2 regions of the Streptomyces sp. NPDC059247 genome follow, and region 1 is predicted to be linked to the other one. Evidence: riboswitches for the same ligand, from Rfam matches in the RefSeq annotation. Region 1 holds a riboswitch; the other holds the start of a gene.
What was found. Region 1 has a riboswitch for S-adenosylmethionine ahead of ACFXGN_RS08850 (aminotransferase class V-fold PLP-dependent enzyme). Riboswitches for the same ligand answer to the same signal wherever they lie in the genome.
Positions count from the first base shown of each region.

Region 2: another riboswitch for S-adenosylmethionine. It lies ahead of thrC (threonine synthase); the one in region 1 lies ahead of ACFXGN_RS08850 (aminotransferase class V-fold PLP-dependent enzyme).

Region 1 covers NZ_JBHYZW010000003.1:396,176-404,467, forward strand. The annotation lists gene ACFXGN_RS08840 (SLC13 family permease) at 1-898, shown strand, start outside; gene ACFXGN_RS08845 (glycerate kinase) at 895-2,046, shown strand; gene ACFXGN_RS08850 (aminotransferase class V-fold PLP-dependent enzyme) at 2,147-3,571, opposite strand; SAM riboswitch class IV at 3,787-3,903, opposite strand; gene trpD (anthranilate phosphoribosyltransferase) at 4,028-5,092, opposite strand; gene ACFXGN_RS08860 (cytochrome bc complex cytochrome b subunit) at 5,236-6,867, opposite strand; gene ACFXGN_RS08865 (Rieske 2Fe-2S domain-containing protein) at 6,864-7,916, opposite strand; gene ACFXGN_RS08870 (c-type cytochrome) at 7,913-8,292, opposite strand, start outside.
Region 2 covers NZ_JBHYZW010000022.1:35,518-43,809, forward strand. The annotation lists gene ACFXGN_RS27900 (cold-shock protein) at 678-881, opposite strand; gene ACFXGN_RS27905 (MoaD/ThiS family protein) at 1,267-1,545, opposite strand; gene thrC (threonine synthase) at 1,560-2,870, opposite strand; SAM riboswitch class I at 2,864-3,009, opposite strand; gene ACFXGN_RS27915 (glucosyl-3-phosphoglycerate synthase) at 3,158-4,099, shown strand; gene ACFXGN_RS27920 (hypothetical protein) at 4,780-6,312, shown strand; gene ACFXGN_RS27925 (trehalose-6-phosphate synthase) at 6,468-7,907, shown strand; gene ACFXGN_RS27930 (GNAT family N-acetyltransferase) at 7,894-8,292, opposite strand, start outside.

The DNA of each region.
Region 1 (8,292 bases):
CTCGGCGGTCGCCACCCTGATCGGCGCGGGCGCCCACCTCATCACGGTCGGCGTCCTCCTGGAACAGACCGGCGAGGGCATCGGCTTCACCCGCTGGCTGATCCTCGGACTGCCCCTCGCGGTGGTCTCCTCCCATCTGGCGGCGGAGGCGGTCCTCCTCACCACCACCCGCAAGAAGGACCGCGGGGGCCCGGTGGAGATCACCGTCGCCGAGATCCAGGAACACTCCGGGACGCCGGTCTCCGGCCCGCTCTCCCCGCCCGAACTGCGCTGTCTGCTCCTCCTCGGCACGGTCGTGGCGCTGTGGTGCTCCGAACCGCTGCACGGGGTCCCGCCCGCCGTGGTCGCCCTGATCGGCGCCCTGGTCGCCTCCTCCCCCGCCCTCGGCACCGTACGGATGAAGGAGGGACTGCGGTCGGTGCCCTGGCCGATGCTGCTCTTCATGGCGGCGACCACCGCGATGGGAGTGGCCCTGGTCGAGTCCGGCGCGGCCGGCTGGCTGGTCGGCGGACTGCCCGACGGCGTACCGCCGTGGCTGTTCCTCACCCTCGTCGTCGTGGTGAGCACCGCCGCCCACCTGGTGCTCCAGTCCCGCTCGGCCCGCTCCTCGGTCCTGGTGCCGCTGGTGGTGGCCGCCTCCGTCGGCGCCGGGGTCAACCCGGTGGCGGCGGCGCTCGCCTCCACCGCCGCGGCCGGTTTCTGCCAGACCCTGCCCGCCTCCGCGAAACCGGTCGCCCTCTTCGCCGACCTCCCGGACGGCGTCCCCACCTTCACCCCGCGCGACCTGCTGCGGCTCTCCGCCGTGCTCGCCCCGCTCAGCGCCGCCCTGGTGCTGTTCTTCGCCCTTGCCGTCTGGCCGCTGCTCGGCGTGCCCGTCCTCCTGGAGTCCCAGCCGTGAGTCTGCACATCGCCGTCGCCCCCAGCGGTTTCAAGGAGTCCCTCTCCGCTCCGGAAGCCGCGCGAGCCATCGCCGAGGGACTGCGCCGGGTCCGGCCGGACGCCGTCATCGACCGGATACCCCTGGTCGACGGCGGGGAGGGAACCGCCAGGGCCCTGGCCGCCGCGACCGGCGGCAGCCTGCTGTCCCGGATCGCCACCGGCCCCCTCGGCCGCCCCGTCCCGACCCACTTCGCCCTGCTCGACCGCTCCTCGGCGGTCGTCGAGATGGCCGCCGTCGCGGGGCTGTCCCTGGTCCCCGCCGACCGGCGCGACCCGGGCGCCACCACCACCTACGGGGTGGGCGAACTGATCCGCGCCGCCCTCGACACCGGAGTCCGCCGCGTCCTGATCGGCTGCGGCGACTCCGGCACCTCGGACGGCGGGGCGGGAGCCCTCCAGGCCCTCGGCGCCCGCCTCCTGGACGTCCACGGGGCCGAACTCCCCCTCGGCGGCGCCGCCCTGACCCGGCTGCACCGGATCGACCCGACGGGCCTCGACCCCCGGCTCGCCCGCACCGAACTGCTGGTGGCCTGCAACCCGTACAACGTGCTGTGCGGCGAGCGGGGCGTGGCCCGGGTGTTCGGCCCGCAGAAGGGCGCCTCGCCCGAGCGGGTCGAGGAGCTGTCGACGGCGCTCGACCGCTGGGCCGCGCTCCTGGTACGGGACCTGGGCGCGCCCGCCGCCATCGGTACGGCCCCGGGGTCGGGGGCCTCGGGCGGGCTCGGCGCGGGGCTCGCCGCGCTGGGCGCCCGGCTGCTCCCCCGCTTCGACGTGCTGCTCGACCACGTGGACCTGGACGCCCGGCTGGCCCGCGCCGATCTGGTGATCACCGCGGAGGGCGCCCTGGACGGGCAGACCGTACGGGGCAAGATCCCGGCGGAGGTGGCGCGCCGGGCGAAGGCCCACGGGGTGCCGGTGCTCGTGCTGGCGGGGACGCTCGGCCGGGGCGCCCACGAGGTGCGGGCGGTCGGCGTCGACGCGTACGGCTCGATCCTGCCCGCGCCGATGGCCCTGCCGGAGGCGCTGGACCGGGGCGCCGAGTTCCTGGCGGACGCGGCCGAGCGGTCCCTGCGCATGGTCCTGGTGGGGACCCGGCTGGCGGCCTGAGGAACCGGCCCGCGCCCGGAGCGGCCGGGCGCCGCAGCGGCCGGGCGCCGGACCGGCCGGGTCCTGGTCCCCGCCGGTCGGCGCCGGGGTCCGGCAGGGGTCAGCCGCGGTCCGGGACGCAGCGGCCGTCCTCGGTGCGGTACTTCCACTGGGCGCCGTCGCGGACGAGCTGCTTCACCGCGCCGACGAACCGCTCCACGTGCTCGTCCGGCGTACCGGCGCCGAAGCTCACCCGGATGGCGTTGAGGGAGCGCTCGCCGGGCGCCGCCTCGGGGGCGCCGCACTCGCCCGGGTCCTGCGGGTCGCTGCCGAGCAGCGTGCGGACCAGCGGGTGGGCGCAGAACAGGCCGTCGCGGACGCCGATGCCGTACTCGGCGGAGAGCGCGGCGGCGAAGTGGGAGCTGTTCCAGCCCTCGACGACGAAGGAGATGACGCCGACCCGGGGCGCGTCGTCGCCGAAGAGCGAGAGCACCCGCACCTCGGGGACCTCGGCGAGACCGGTGCGGACGGTGTCGATCAGGTGCCGCTCGCGGGCGACGAGGGAGTCGAAGCCCGCCTCGGTGAGCGCCTTGCAGGCGGAGGCGATGGAGTAGACGCCGATGACGTTCGGGGAGCCCGCCTCGTGCCGGGCGGCGGTGGTGTGCCACTCGACGTCCACGCCGCCGTCGGCGCGGCGGGCCACCTTGCGGGAGGCGCCGCCGCCCGCGAGGTAGGGCTCGGCGGCCTGGAGCCAGTCGGCGCGTCCGGCGAGGACGCCGGAGCCGAAGGGCGCGTACAGCTTGTGTCCGGAGAAGGCGATCCAGTCCACGTCGAGGTCGCGGACGGAGACCGGGTGGTGGGGCGCGAGCTGGGCGGCGTCGAGGACGATCCGGGCGCCGTGCGCGTGGGCGGCGGCGGCCAGTTCCCGCACCGGCCACAGCTCGCCGGTGACGTTGGAGGCGCCGGTGACGCAGACCAGGGCGGGGCCGTGGGGGTCGCGGTCGGCGAGCGCGCGCTCCAGGGTCTCGACCGCCTGGGCGGGGGTGCGGGGGGCGCTCAGATAGGTGACGTGCGCGTCGCTCCAGGGCAGCAGCGAGGCGTGGTGCTCGGTCTCGAAGACGAAGACCTGGCAGTCCGCGGGGATCACGGCGGCGAGCAGGTTCAGCGAGTCGGTGGTGGAGCGGGTGAAGACGACCTGGTCGTCGGCGCGGCAGTCGAGGAACTCGGCGACGGTGACGCGGCTGTTCTCGAAGAGGTCGGTGGAGAGCTGGGAGAGGTAGCCCGCGCCCCGGTGGACGCTGCCGTAGTAGGGGGCGTAGGCGGCGACGTCGTCCCAGACCCGCTGGAGGGCGGGGGCGCTGGCCGCGTAGTCGAGGGCCGCGTAGGTCACCTCGCCGCCGGTGACGAGCGGGACGGTGACGTCCCGGCCGAGGACCGGCAGCGGGGCGGCGCAGCAGGGGTCGGCGGACTCGTCGGCCGTGGAGGAGACGGTGGTCCCGGCGGTGGCGGTCTCGACGGTGGCGACGGCGTCAGGGCGTGCGGACATGGCGGTATCTCCCGGCGGGCGGTGCTGAATGGCTTCGGTGGTCCCGTACGCGGCCGGGGACGGCGGGGTACGGGTGTACGCCTCGGACGGCAGGGGCGCGCGTGGGTACGCGGAAGTGGCCCGGTCCGGGGTGAAGTGGGGGCGGACTCGCCCTATCGCATTCGCTTGCTCACGGAAAACGCTCCTCGAGAGACCAGGACCCCTGGTGTTCGAGGGGTCCGCGCTTGCCGTAGACCTCGCTGCCTACGGCCTGGTCATCACCCGGGGCACCCCGCCACGGACGGAGGGTTGCCGGACAGCAAGCCGGGGCCAAAACGCTGTCACTCGTGACCTGAGAAGCATCCTGCCACATGATCGACGAAGCGCAAGACCCCGGTCCGCATGGTGGACCGGGGTCGTACGGCAGAGGGGACCGGGAGGGGCCGGAGGGGCGGGAGGCCGCCCCCGGGGCCCGTCCTAGGCGTTGCTGACGGTGATCCAGCGCTCCAGGGCCCGGCGGGCGGCGCCGGAGTCGATGGCCTCGGCGGCCCTCGTCATCCCCGCCGCGATCCGCTCCGCCAGGGTGCCGCCGCCCGGCTCCAGGGCGGTCAGCGCCGCCGCCGAGTTGAGCAGGACGGCGTCCCGCACCGGTCCGGTCTCCCCCGCGAGCAGCCTGCGGGCGACGTCCGCGTTGTACGAGGCGTCGGCGCCGCGCAGCGCTTCCACGGGGACCAGGTCGATGCCGACGTCCCGGGGGTCGAAGGACTCCTCGCGGACCGTGCCGTCCCGGACCACCCAGACCCGCGAGGTGGCGGTGGTGGTCAGTTCGTCGAGTCCGTCGTCGCCCCGGAAGACCAGCGCGGAGGAGCCGCGCTCGGCGAGCACCCCGGCGATGATCGGGGCCATCCGGGCGTCGGCCACGCCGGTCGCCTGGGCCCCGACGCGGGCCGGGTTGGTGAGCGGGCCGAGGAAGTTGAAGACGGTCCGCACCCCGAGCTGGCCCCGGGCGGTGGCGACGTGCCGCAGCGACGGGTGGAACTTCACCGCGAAGCAGAAGGTGATGCCCGCCTCCTCGGCGACCTCGCTCACCCGGCGCGGGGTCAGCTCCAGGTTGACGCCGAGCTTCTCCAGGACGTCGGAGGCGCCGGAGGCGGAGGAGGCCGCCCGGTTGCCGTGCTTGACGACCTTGGCGCCGGTGCCCGCGACCACGATCGCCGACATGGTGGAGATGTTGACGGTCTTCGCGCCGTCGCCGCCGGTGCCGACGATGTCCACGGTCCGGCCGGGCACCTCGATGGTGTTGGCGTGCGCGTACATCGTGCGGACGAGGCCGGTGATCTCCTCGACGGTCTCGCCCTTGGCGCGCAGCGCGACCGCGAAGCCCGCGATCTGCACGTCGGTGGCCTCGCCGCTCATGATGCGGTCCATGGCCCAGGCGGAGTCCTCGGTGCTGAGGTCGCCGCCGTCGAGCAGGGTGTTCAGCACGGCCGGCCAGGAGCGGCCCGCCGACGTAGGTCCTCCAGCGGGGGCAGCGGCGCTCATGGCGGCTCCTGGTCGGTGTGTGACGGATGTGCGTGCGGATACGGGCCCACCCTATCGACCCCCGGGGACGGCGAAGAGCCCCGTCCATCGAATGGACGGGGCTCTCACCGTGGCGACCTTCACATGGTCAGGTGTTCAGGTGATCAGTGGTGGCCGTGGCCGCTCTGGATCTCCTTGTACTCCTCGGCCGTGGGCTTGGCGATCTGGCTGTCGTCGCCGTAGTAGCCCTTGCTGAGCTTGACCCGGAGCTTCTCCAGACCGCTGACCTTGCGCGCGACACCGTTCTCGTCGACGGCCGGCGGCAGCTCGGCGGCCTCGTACTGCTCGTGCGCCGTGAGGCGGTACAGCTCGCCCTGGCTGAGCGGCTCGTGGACCTCGACGAACTCACCGTGCGGCAGGCGCTTGATGATGCCGGACTCGCGGCCGTGCAGCACCTTGTCCTTGTCCCGGCGCTGGAGGCCGAGGCAGATCCGCTTGGTGACGATGAACGCGATGACCGGACCGGCGAAGAAGAAGATCCGCACGAACCAGGTGATGGCGTTGATCGACAGGTGGAAGTGGGTCGCCCAGATGTCGTTTCCACCACCCACGAGCATGATCATGTACGCGGTGATCCAGGCGACGCCGAAGGCGGTGCGCGTCGGAGCGTTGCGCGGGCGCTGCGCGATGTGGTGCTCGCGCTTGTCGCCCGTGATCCAGGACTCGATGAACGGGTAGACCGCGATGGCCGCGAGGACCGCCGGGAAGATCGCCAGCGGGATCATCACACCGAGGACCAGCGTGTGGCCCCACAGGTTGATCTCCCAGCCCGGCATGACACGGATCAGACCCTCGGCGAAGCCCATGTACCAGTCGGGCTGGGCGCCGGTACCGACCTGGTCGGGGCGGTACGGGCCGATGGCCCAGATCGGGTTGATCGAGGCGATGGCCGCGATGACCGAGATGACACCGAAGACCAGGAAGAAGAAGCCTCCGGCCTTGGCCATGTAGACCGGCAGCAGCGGCATACCCACGACGTTGTTGTTCGTACGGCCGGGACCGGCGAACTGCGTGTGCTTGTGGAAGAACACCAGGATGAGGTGGGCCACCATCAGGCCGAGCATGATGCCGGGCAGCAGCAGGACGTGGGCCGAGTAGAACCGGGCCACGAAGTCGCCGCCGGGGAACTCGCCGCCGAACAGGAACATCGACAGGTACGTGCCCACGATCGGCACGGACAGGATCGCGCCCTGCATGAAGCGGACACCGGTGCCGGAGAGCAGGTCGTCCGGGAGCGAGTAACCGGTGAAGCCGGTGAACATGCCCAGGAAGAACAGCAGGAAGCCGAACAGCCAGTTGATCTCACGCGGCTTGCGGAACGAGCCCGTGAAGAAGACGCGCATCATGTGCACGAACATGCCGGCGAGGAAGATCAGCGCCGCCCAGTGGTGGATCTGCCGGATCAGCAGACCACCGCGCACCTCGAACGAGATGTGCATGGTCGAGTTGAACGCCTCGGACATCAGCTGTCCCTGGAGCGGGACGTACGGTCCGACGTACTCCACCTCGTTCATCGACGGGTGGAAGAACATCGTCAGATAGACGCCCGTCAGGATGATGATGAGGAAGCTGTAGAGGCAGATCTCGCCCAGCATGAAGGACCAGTGGTCCGGGAAGATCTTCCGCATGTTGGCCTTGGCCAGCGTGTAGATCCCCAGGCGGCCGTCGGCCCAGTCGGCCACCCGCTCACCGGCGGGGGCCTTCTTCGTCGTATCCGTATCGGTCACGGTGCTCATCCGCGCTCCCAGAAGGCAGGACCGACGGGCTCGTCGAAGTCGCCGAGCGCCTCGAGGAAGCCCTTGTCGTTCACGCCGATCCGCAGCTGCGGAAGGGCGTGTCCGGCCGGGCCGAAGATGACGCGGGCGCCGTCGGAGAGGTCGAAGGTGGACTGGTGGCACGGGCAGAGGACGTGGTGCGTCTGCTGCTCGTACAGGGAGATCGGGCAGCCCACGTGGGTGCAGATCTTCGAGTAGGCGACGATGCCCTCGTGCGACCACTCGAGCTCGCGCTTGTCCTTGATGTCCTGCGGCTCGATCCGCACGACCATGACGGCGGCCTTGGTGATCTCGGTGAGGAAGTCCTCGTCGTGCTCGGTCAGACCTTCCGGCATCACGAAGGTCAGCGAGCCGACCGCGACGTCCTCGGGACGCAGCGGCTCGTGGGTGTTCATGTTGATGAGCTGAAGCCCCTTGGCCCACCGGGTGGTCCGGAGCTTCTTCTCGGGCAGCGGGCCCATGTCACGCAGCAGCACGATGCCGGAGAGCGGTACGAGCGACAGCGCGCCGAACATCGTGTTGCGGATGAGCTTGCGGCGGCCCATGCCGGACTCGGCGGCACCGGCCGCGAAGTCCGCCATGACCTTCGCCTTGGTCTCGGCGTCGGCCTGGATGGGGTGCCGCTCGTCCGCGATCTCGACATCGGACATCAGGGTGCGGGCCCAGTGGACCGCGCCCGCGCCGATGAAGAAGAGGGCGAGGCCGAGGGTCCAGCCGAGCGCGAAGTTGAGCGCGGACACCCGGCCGAAGGGCCAGATGTACACGATCTTGTCGACCGGGAAGATCACGTACGAGGCGATGAAGCCGACGGTGGCCAGCATCGACAGCGTGAACATGAAGGCGACCGCGCGCTCGGACCGGCGGGCGGCCCGCTCGTCGATGTCCTGGATGCGGGGCTTGTGGGGCGGGAGGCCCGGGTCGGCGAACGGGTCGTCGGCGACCTTCACCGCGCCGTGCGCGGTGTCCTGCCCTGCCGGCAGGGTCTCTTCTGGAATCTCTTGGCTACTCATGACTTCTTGGCCTTAGCGGTGTGGGCCGCGACCCAGATGGCAACTGCGATCAGCGCGCCCAGGCCGAAGACCCAGGCGAACAGACCCTCGGCGACGGGGCCGAGACTACCGAGCGTCAGACCGCCCGGGTTGTCCGACTTGTCACTGTTGACGGCCTGGACGTACGCGATGATGTCCTTCTTCTGCTTCTCCGGCATGGTCGAGTCCGGGAAGGAGGGCATGTTCTGCGGGCCGGTCTGCATGGCCTCGTAGAGGTGCTTCGGGCTCACGCCTTCGAGGCTCGGGGCGTACTTGCCGTGGGTCAGCGCGCCACCGGCACCGGTGAAGTTGTGGCACTGGGCACAGTTCGTGCGGAACAGCTCGCCACCCTTCGCCG
Region 2 (8,292 bases), on a different contig from region 1:
ACCGCGCCGACGCCCGCGACGGACGGCCTCCGTGGTTCCGCGTGGTTCCTTGCCCCACCCGGACGGCGACCTCGTCTGCCCGATCCTCGTAAGCACTCTCACCTGCCGAGTGCTAACGCCAATGATTAGCACTCGACCTAGGAGAGTGCAAGCGACTCTCGATGATCGGGACATGGGGGAAGAGGCGGGGAAGAGGCGGGGAAGGGGCGTGGAAGGGGTGCGCGAGGGGCCCCCGGAAGGGCGCGCGGGAGCACCCGAGGGGCACGGGAAGAGGGGGAACGGGCAGGCGGCGGGCGGCGGGAGCCGGGGACGGAGGTCCACGAGCCGCGCGGGGCGTACGGGCCCGGGGCCCGGGCCCCGGGCCCTGGCGAAAGGGAGGGCGCCCGGGGCGCCGGGCGGGAGCGGGGGCGCGCTCCGGGGCGGGAGCGCGGGCGCACGGGCGTCCGGGAAGCCCGAGGGGGGCGTATCCCTCACAGGCGTCCGGCAAAGCCCGAGCGAGCCGCGTCCCCGCAGCGTCCGGAAGCGCCCGAGAGGGCCGCATCCCCGCAGGCGTCCGGCAAAGCCCGAGGGGGGACCGCATCCCCCACAGGCGTCCGGAAACGCCTGAGGGGGCCGCATCCCTTTGCGGGGATGCGGCCCCCTCGACGGCGTTGCGTCAGTGGCCGATCGCGCCGTGCTCAGACGGCGAGCTTGACCATGTCCGCCTGCGGACCCTTCTGGCCCTGCGAGATCTCGAACTCGACTCGCTGTCCTTCTTCGAGACTGCGGTAGCCATCCATCTGGATCGCGCTGTAGTGGACGAATACATCCGCACCACCGTCGACCGCGATGAAGCCGTAGCCCTTCTCCGCGTTGAACCACTTGACGGTGCCCTGAGCCATGCCTAACTCCCCTATTACTGGCCCTTGCGCGGGCCCGCACTTCACGGACCCGGGTCAGACCCTGCGCCGGAACGCGTCGACCGCGGCTGAATGTATCTGTCCAACTGCCCTCTGCAACAGGTCATTCGAGCGAGAATTCTGGGCGCGGCTGAAAGAAGAATTGGGGATATTCCCCTGGGTTACGGGGCAACTCGGGCCCGGCAAAGCGCGCAGAAGGTACACAATGCGCACACACTTTGGCTGCTTCTTGTCGCGCAGGGACGCATTCTCATATGCGTCCGGCATGAGCAGCGGAGGGGACTTCCCCAACTCTACCGCGCTCAACCATATAGAATTGCCCCCTCCGCTTATTGTCGCGGAGGGGGCAATTCGAGGGAGATGGGGATCAGCAGCCGCCCGCGACCGCCGGGATGATCGAGACGCCCGCGCCCGCCGGGGTGGCGGTCTCCAGGCCCTGCTCGAAGCGCACATCGTCGTCGTTCACGTAGACGTTGACGAAGCGGCGCAGCTTGCCCTGGTCGTCCAGGACGCGGGCGGCGATGCCCGTGTGGTTCTTCTCCAGGTCCGCGATGACCTCGGCGAGGGTCCCGCCCTCGGCCTGGACCTCGGAGAGACCGCCCGTGTAGGTGCGGAGGATGGTGGGGATGCGGACGTTCACGGCCATGTCTTCGTAACCTTTCAGAGGGCCAGGCCGGCGTCGCGGAACGCGTCCAGGCTCGGGCGGATGGTGGTGGTCGCCTGGGCGGTGTCGGCCACCGCGTCCAGGGTCTTGAGCCCGTCACCGGTGTTGAGGACGACCGTGGTGAGGTTCGGGTCGATGAGCCCGTTCTCGACGAGCTTGCGCGTGACGCCGACGGTCACCCCGCCCGCGGTCTCGGCGAAGACGCCCTCGGTGCGGGCGAGGAGCCTGATCGCGTCCACCACCTGCTCGTCGTTCACGTCCTCCACGGCGCCGCCGGTGCGGCGGGCGATGTCGAGGACGTAGGGGCCGTCGGCCGGGTTGCCGATGGCCAGCGACTTGGCGATCGTGTTCGGCTTCTGCGGGCGGACCACGTCGTGACCGGCCTTGAAGGCGGCGGAGACCGGGGAGCAGCCCTCGGCCTGAGCACCGAAGATCTTGTACGGCTTGTCCTCGACGAGGCCCAGCTTGATGAGCTCCTGGAGACCCTTGTCGATCTTCGTGAGCTGGGAGCCGGAGGCGATCGGGATGACGAGCTGGTCGGGGATGACCCAGCCGAGCTGCTCGCAGATCTCGTACGCCAGCGTCTTGGAGCCCTCGCCGTAGTACGGGCGGAGGTTGACGTTGACGAAGCCCCAGCCCTCGCCGAGCGGGTCGCCGATGAGTTCCGAGCAGAAGCGGTTGACGTCGTCGTAGTTGCCCTCGATGGCGACGAGTTCACCGCCGTACACGGCGGCCATGACGACCTTGCCCTGCTCCAGGTCGTGCGGGATGAACACGCAGGAGCGGAAGCCCGCGCGGGCGGCGGCGGCGCCGACGGCCCCGGCCAGGTTGCCCGTCGAGGAGCAGGAGAGGGTGGTGAAGCCGAAGGCGCGGGCCGCTTCGAGGGCCTGGGCGACGACCCGGTCCTTGAAGGAATGGGTCGGGTTGCCCGAGTCGTCCTTGACGAAGAGCTTGCCGGGGGCGACGCCGATCTCGCGGGCGAGGTTGTCGGCCTGGACGAGCTTGGTCCAGCCGGGGTTCAGGTTCGGCTTCTCGGCGACGTCGGCGGGGACGGGCAGCAGGGGGGCGTAGCGCCAGATGTTGGCGGGGCCGGCCTCGATCTGCTTGCGCAGTGCCTCGGGGTCACCGGTGGGGAGGTCGTACGCGACTTCGAGAGGGCCGAAACACAGCTCGCAGGCGAAGATCGGTCCGAGTGCGAAGACTTCACCGCATTCGCGACAGGAGAGCCCGGAAGCGGGACCGAGGTCGACGGTGGTCGCGGGGGTGACGGTCTGTACAGCCATGGAGGGGAGGCCCTTTCTCCTCATCTTTCCCATGACGAATTTTTCGTCATGAGACGGATTTGGCACCTTCCCTAGCCGGGGGACCTCGCTGGAGTACGAGTGACCGACTGGAGGGTTGCCGGGGCTTCAACGGGCCGTTTCCCTCTGCCCCTCTGGATGAGCGGTATTCGATTGTGAAGCGCGCTGGACTTCGTTCCTGCGCTCCGACGCGGGCGGCACCCCGACGTGCATCGGGCATCCGCGTTGTTCAAGACTGTAACCGAAGGCCCGGACGCTTGGACCGGCCGTCCGTACCGCGAGATGGAGATCACGTGCTGGAAGAGGTGGAGCGCTGGCTGGACCGGCGGTCCTGGTCCCTGGCGGACCGGCCGCTGGATCAGGTCCTCGCCGCCAAGCGCTCGACACGGGTCAGCGTGGTGCTGCCCGCGCTGAACGAGGAGGCGACGGTCGGGGAGATCGTCTCCGTGATCCGGCGCGAGCTGATGTCGGAGGCGGCACCGCTGGTGGACGAGCTGGTGGTGATCGACTCGGGCTCCACCGACCGCACGGCGGAGGTGGCGGCTGCGGCCGGGGCGCGGGTCGTCGCGCGGGACGCGGTGCTGCCCCGGATACCGGCCGTGCCGGGCAAGGGCGAGGTCCTGTGGCGGTCACTGATGGTGACGAGCGGGGAGGTGGTCTGCTTCGTGGACGCGGACCTGCGGGACTTCTCGGCGGACTTCGTGACGGGGATCGTGGGGCCGCTGCTCACCGATCCCGAGGTGTCCTTCGTGAAGGCGATGTACGACCGTCCGCTGGGCGACGCCCCCGGGCAGGGCGGCCGGGTGACGGAGCTGGTGGCCCGGCCGCTGCTGAACCTGCACTGGCCCGCGCTCGCCGGTTTCGTGCAGCCGCTGGGCGGGGAGTACGCGGCCCGGCGCTCGCTCCTCGAACGGCTGCCCTTCCCGGTCGGTTACGGAGTGGAGTTGGGACTGCTGGTGGACGCCCTGCACACGGTGGGTCTCGACGCGCTCGCGCAGGTGGACGTCGGGGTGCGCAAGCACCGGCACCAGGACGGGCAGGCGCTGGGCCGGATGGCGGCGGCGATCTACCGGACGGCGCAGCTGCGGCTCTCCCGGGGGCATCTGGTGCGGCCCCGGCTGACGCAGTTCGAGCGGGGGGCGGCGGGCTTCGAGCCCCGGACGTACGCGGTGGACACGGAGGAGCGGCCTCCGATGGTGGAAATCACGGAGTACGCGAGCCGTCGCGTGGCGTAACGCCCCATGATGATGTGTTTTGCATACATTTCGCTTTCATGCGCTTCAGACACCACCATCTGGGCAGGGTGCTCGCGGTCATCGGGCTGACGGCGGGCTCGCTCGCCTCCACGGCGGCGGGACGGGCCGCCGCGGACGTGGTCGAGCCCTTCGGCAAGCGGTACGGGGCCTCGCTGTACGGCGACTTCACGACGCTCGGCAACACGGTCATGGGCTGCCCGCCCGCGTCCGGGGACCGGGCGGACCACGGCGCCCCGGGGGCCCCGGACGGCCGGGGGCCTGCTGCGGGTCAGGGGCCCGCTGCCGGTCCGGGGGCCCCGGGGTCCGCTCGCAGCCCTGCTTCCTCAGCGGGCCCTACCAGGCCCACTGGCACTACTGGTCCCACTGGCGCCACCGGTCCCACTAGCCCCGCTGGCCCCGCTGGCCCTGTCGGCCCCGCCAGCCCTGCTAGCCCGGCTGGCCCCGCTGATCCCAAAAACCCCACGGCCCCCTCCACCACCCATCCCACCCACTCCACTCAGCCCGCCCACTCAGCCCACTCAGCCCACCCGGCTCACTCCACCCACCCAGCTCACTCCATCCACTCAGCTCACTCCGGGAGCATCGGTCCCGAGGACGCCGCCGCCCGTTGCGCGACCGCCGCGCGGGGGCAGGGTCCCGACAGCGGCAACGCCTTCGTGATGCGGCGGACCGACGCGGCGGGCGTCTCGCCCGGCTTCGGCTCCAGCTCCGGCCACGTGCGGATCCCGGCGGGCGCGGAGGTCGCGTACGCCCGGCTCTTCTGGGGCGGGAACGACGGCACGCACCGGGGTCCCGGCGGGGCCGACCTGAGGCGCTGCGACCTCGCGGGCGCGGACGTCGACCCCTCGCCCGGCGCCCCGGCGACGACCGCCCCGGTGCTCCGGATCGGCTCGGGCCCGACGGTCCCGGTCTCGATCGACAGCATGGCCACGGACCCGGCCGACAGCGCGGGGCCGCACTTCTACACCGGCGAGTCCGACGTGACCGCCGCCTTCGCGGGCGTCTCGGGGACGGACGCGCGCGTGACGGTCGGGAACGTCTGGGCGCCCGGCGGCAAGGGCTGCGCGGCGGGCTGGTCCCTGACCGTGGTCCACCGCTTCCCCGGCCCGGTCGCGGAGCTCGCCCCCGTACGGCGGACGGTCTCCGTGTACGGCGGGCACGTCGTCCAGCGGCCCGACTCCCCCGCCACCAGGGTCACCGTGGACGGCTTCCGGCGGGCGGCGGGACCGGTGCGGGCGGGCGTGGTCGCCTTCGACGGCGACCGGAACGCCCCCGGGGACGTCTTCCGCGTCGACGGCCGGACCGTCACCGAGGGCCGTACCGGGGAGACCGACAACTTCTTCGTCGGCGGGAGCGACGGCGCGCTCGACCCCCGCCCGGCCGACAGCCCCGGGGTCGACGCCAAGGAGTTCGTCCTGCCCGACGGGGCCGTCCCGCAGGGCGCGACCTCCGCCGAGCTGTCCTTCGCCACCCGGGGCGACACCTTCGTACCGGCCGGGCTGGCGTTCTCCGTGCCGGTGCCGGACCTGGAGATCACCAGGACGGCGAGCCCGCGCGCGGTACGGCCGGGAGACGTCCTCACGTACACCGTCACCGCGCGGAACACCGGCCCGGCCGACCTCCCGGCCGTCCGGTTCGCCGACGACCTGACGGGCGTCCTCGACGACGCCGACCACCGCCGGGACGCCCGTACGGACCTGGGCACGGTGACGTACACGGAACGCGGCACCGCCTTCTCCGGCGCCCTTCCCGCCGGGAGGACCGCGACCGTCACCTACTCGGTGCGGATCAAGGACCGGCCGGAGGGGGACGGGCGGCTGCGCTCCGCCGTCACGGCGGGAACGCCCCGCTCGAACTGCGGACCGGGCAGCGGGGACCCGGCGTGCGCGACGGCCCCGGAGCTGACGCGCCCGGCCCCGACCCGGGCGGCCCCGCCACGGGCGCTCCCCACCCGGACGGCCCCGGCCCGGCCGGACGCCGGGGACGCCAAGAACGCCACCGGGGAGCCCCGGGCGGCGGCCGGACCCGCCGCCCCGGCGGACCCGGCCCCCGGACCGCGCGGGAACGCGGGCTCGATGGCCGCGACCGGCGGCCACGGCGAGCGGCTGTGGCTGCTCGGCGCCCTCGGCCTGGCCCTCGCGGCGACGGGCCTGGTGGCGAAGGCCGCCCTGCGCGGCCGACGCGACAACTGAGGAGGCGGGGGGCTCCGGGAGGGGCTCCGGGGGCCTCCGGGACGAAGGAGGAGGCCGGGGCCCCGCCGCCCCACCGGCGAGGACCCTCCGTGGCCGGATCGCCCCGTCTCGTATCCGTACGTTTGAGCGTTTACGGGACGGGCTAGGTTCGCCCCATGGCTACTGTGCTTGTGGCATCCAACCGGGGCCCCGTCTCGTACGCGCTCGGCGAGGACGGCGGACTCGACGCCCGCAGGGGCGGCGGCGGACTGGTCTCCGGTCTGAGCGCCGTCTCCTCGCGGGACAGCCGCTGGATCTGCGCGGCCCTCGGGGACGGCGACCGGGAGGCCGTCCGGCGCGGGATCTCCGAGCCGGGCGTCCAGATGCTCGACATCCCGCCGGACGTGTACGCCGACGCGTACAACGGCATCGCGAACTCGGTGCTGTGGTTCGTCCACCACCATCTGTACGACGTCCCGCGCGAGCCCGTCTTCGACGCGGGGTTCCGCCGCCGCTGGGACGCCTACCGCGCCTACAACCGGGCCTTCGCGGAGGCCCTCGCGGCCGGTGCCGACGAGGGCGCGGCCGTCCTCGTCCAGGACTACCACCTGGCGCTCGTCCCGGGACTGCTCCGGGAACTCCGCCCCGACCTGCGGATCTCCCACTTCACCCACACGCCGTGGGCCGATCCCTCGTACTTCCGGATGCTGCCCGCCGACATCCGCGCCGAGCTGCTGTGGGGGATGCTCGGCGCCGACGAACTCGGCTTCCACACCTGGGCCTGGGCGCAGAACTTCATGGGATGCGCCTCCCTGGACGACGCGACCGGGACCGCCGACGCCTTCTTCCCGAGCGGCGACCCCCGCCGCTGGGTGCTCCACCGCAGGACCGGCGGCCCGAAGCGGACCACCTGGATCAAGACGTACCCCCTGGGCGTGGACGGCGAGGACCTGCTGGCCCTCGCACACCGGCCCGAGGTCGACGAACGGCTGGCCGCCCTGCGGGCCGAGGTCGGCGACCGCAGGACCATCGTCCGGGTCGACCGCACCGAACTGTCGAAGAACATCCTGCGCGGGCTGCTCGCCTACCGGGAACTGCTCACCGTCCACCCCGAGTGGCGCGGCAGGGTCGTCCACCTGGCGTCCGCGTACCCGTCCCGGCAGGACCTGGAGGTCTACCGCGCCTACACCGCCTCGGTCACCGAACTGGCGGCGGAGATCGACGCGGAGTTCGGCACGGCGGACTGGCGGCCGGTCCTGGTCTCCGTCGAGGACGACTTCACCCGCTCCCTGGCCGCGTACCGCCTGGCGGACGTGGCCCTGGTGAACCCGGTCCGCGACGGCATGAACCTGGTCGCCAAGGAGATACCGCTCGTCTCGGAGGAGGGCTGCGTCCTGGTCCTGTCGACGGGCGCGGGCGCCCACACCGAACTACGGGACCACGCCCTGACGGTGAACCCCTACGACGTCACGGAAACCGCCGAGGCCCTCCACCGAGCCCTGACGATGCCCCCCGAGGAACGCGCCACCCACACGAAACACCTCAGAGCCGCAGCCACGGCCCTCCCCCCACAACAGTGGTTCCTCACCCAACTGGCGTCCCTCAGATCCCACTAGAACCGGGGTCGACCAGCCCCCGCACGACGGACGGCCCGGCGAAGTCACGGGCGAGGGCGTCCATGACCGACTCGTCACACACCCGGCCGAGCCAGTACCCCGCCTCTCGCAGGGTCCCCGCGAGCCGGAACCCGGCCCGCTCGTACGCCTTGACGGCCCCGGCGTGGGGCGCCAGCACCTTCAGCCAGACCATGCGCAGATTGACGACGTGGAACGCGTAGTCGAGCACGAGCCGGGTGGCGGCGCTCCCCAGCCCCCGCCCCCGCGCCTCGGGGGCGAGCATGACGACGTACTCGGCGGTGCGCACCCGGTGGTCGGGGAGCAGCGTGGCGACCCCCACCGGGACCGGTGCGGCGCCGCTGAGGTCGTAGACGGTGAAGCGGAT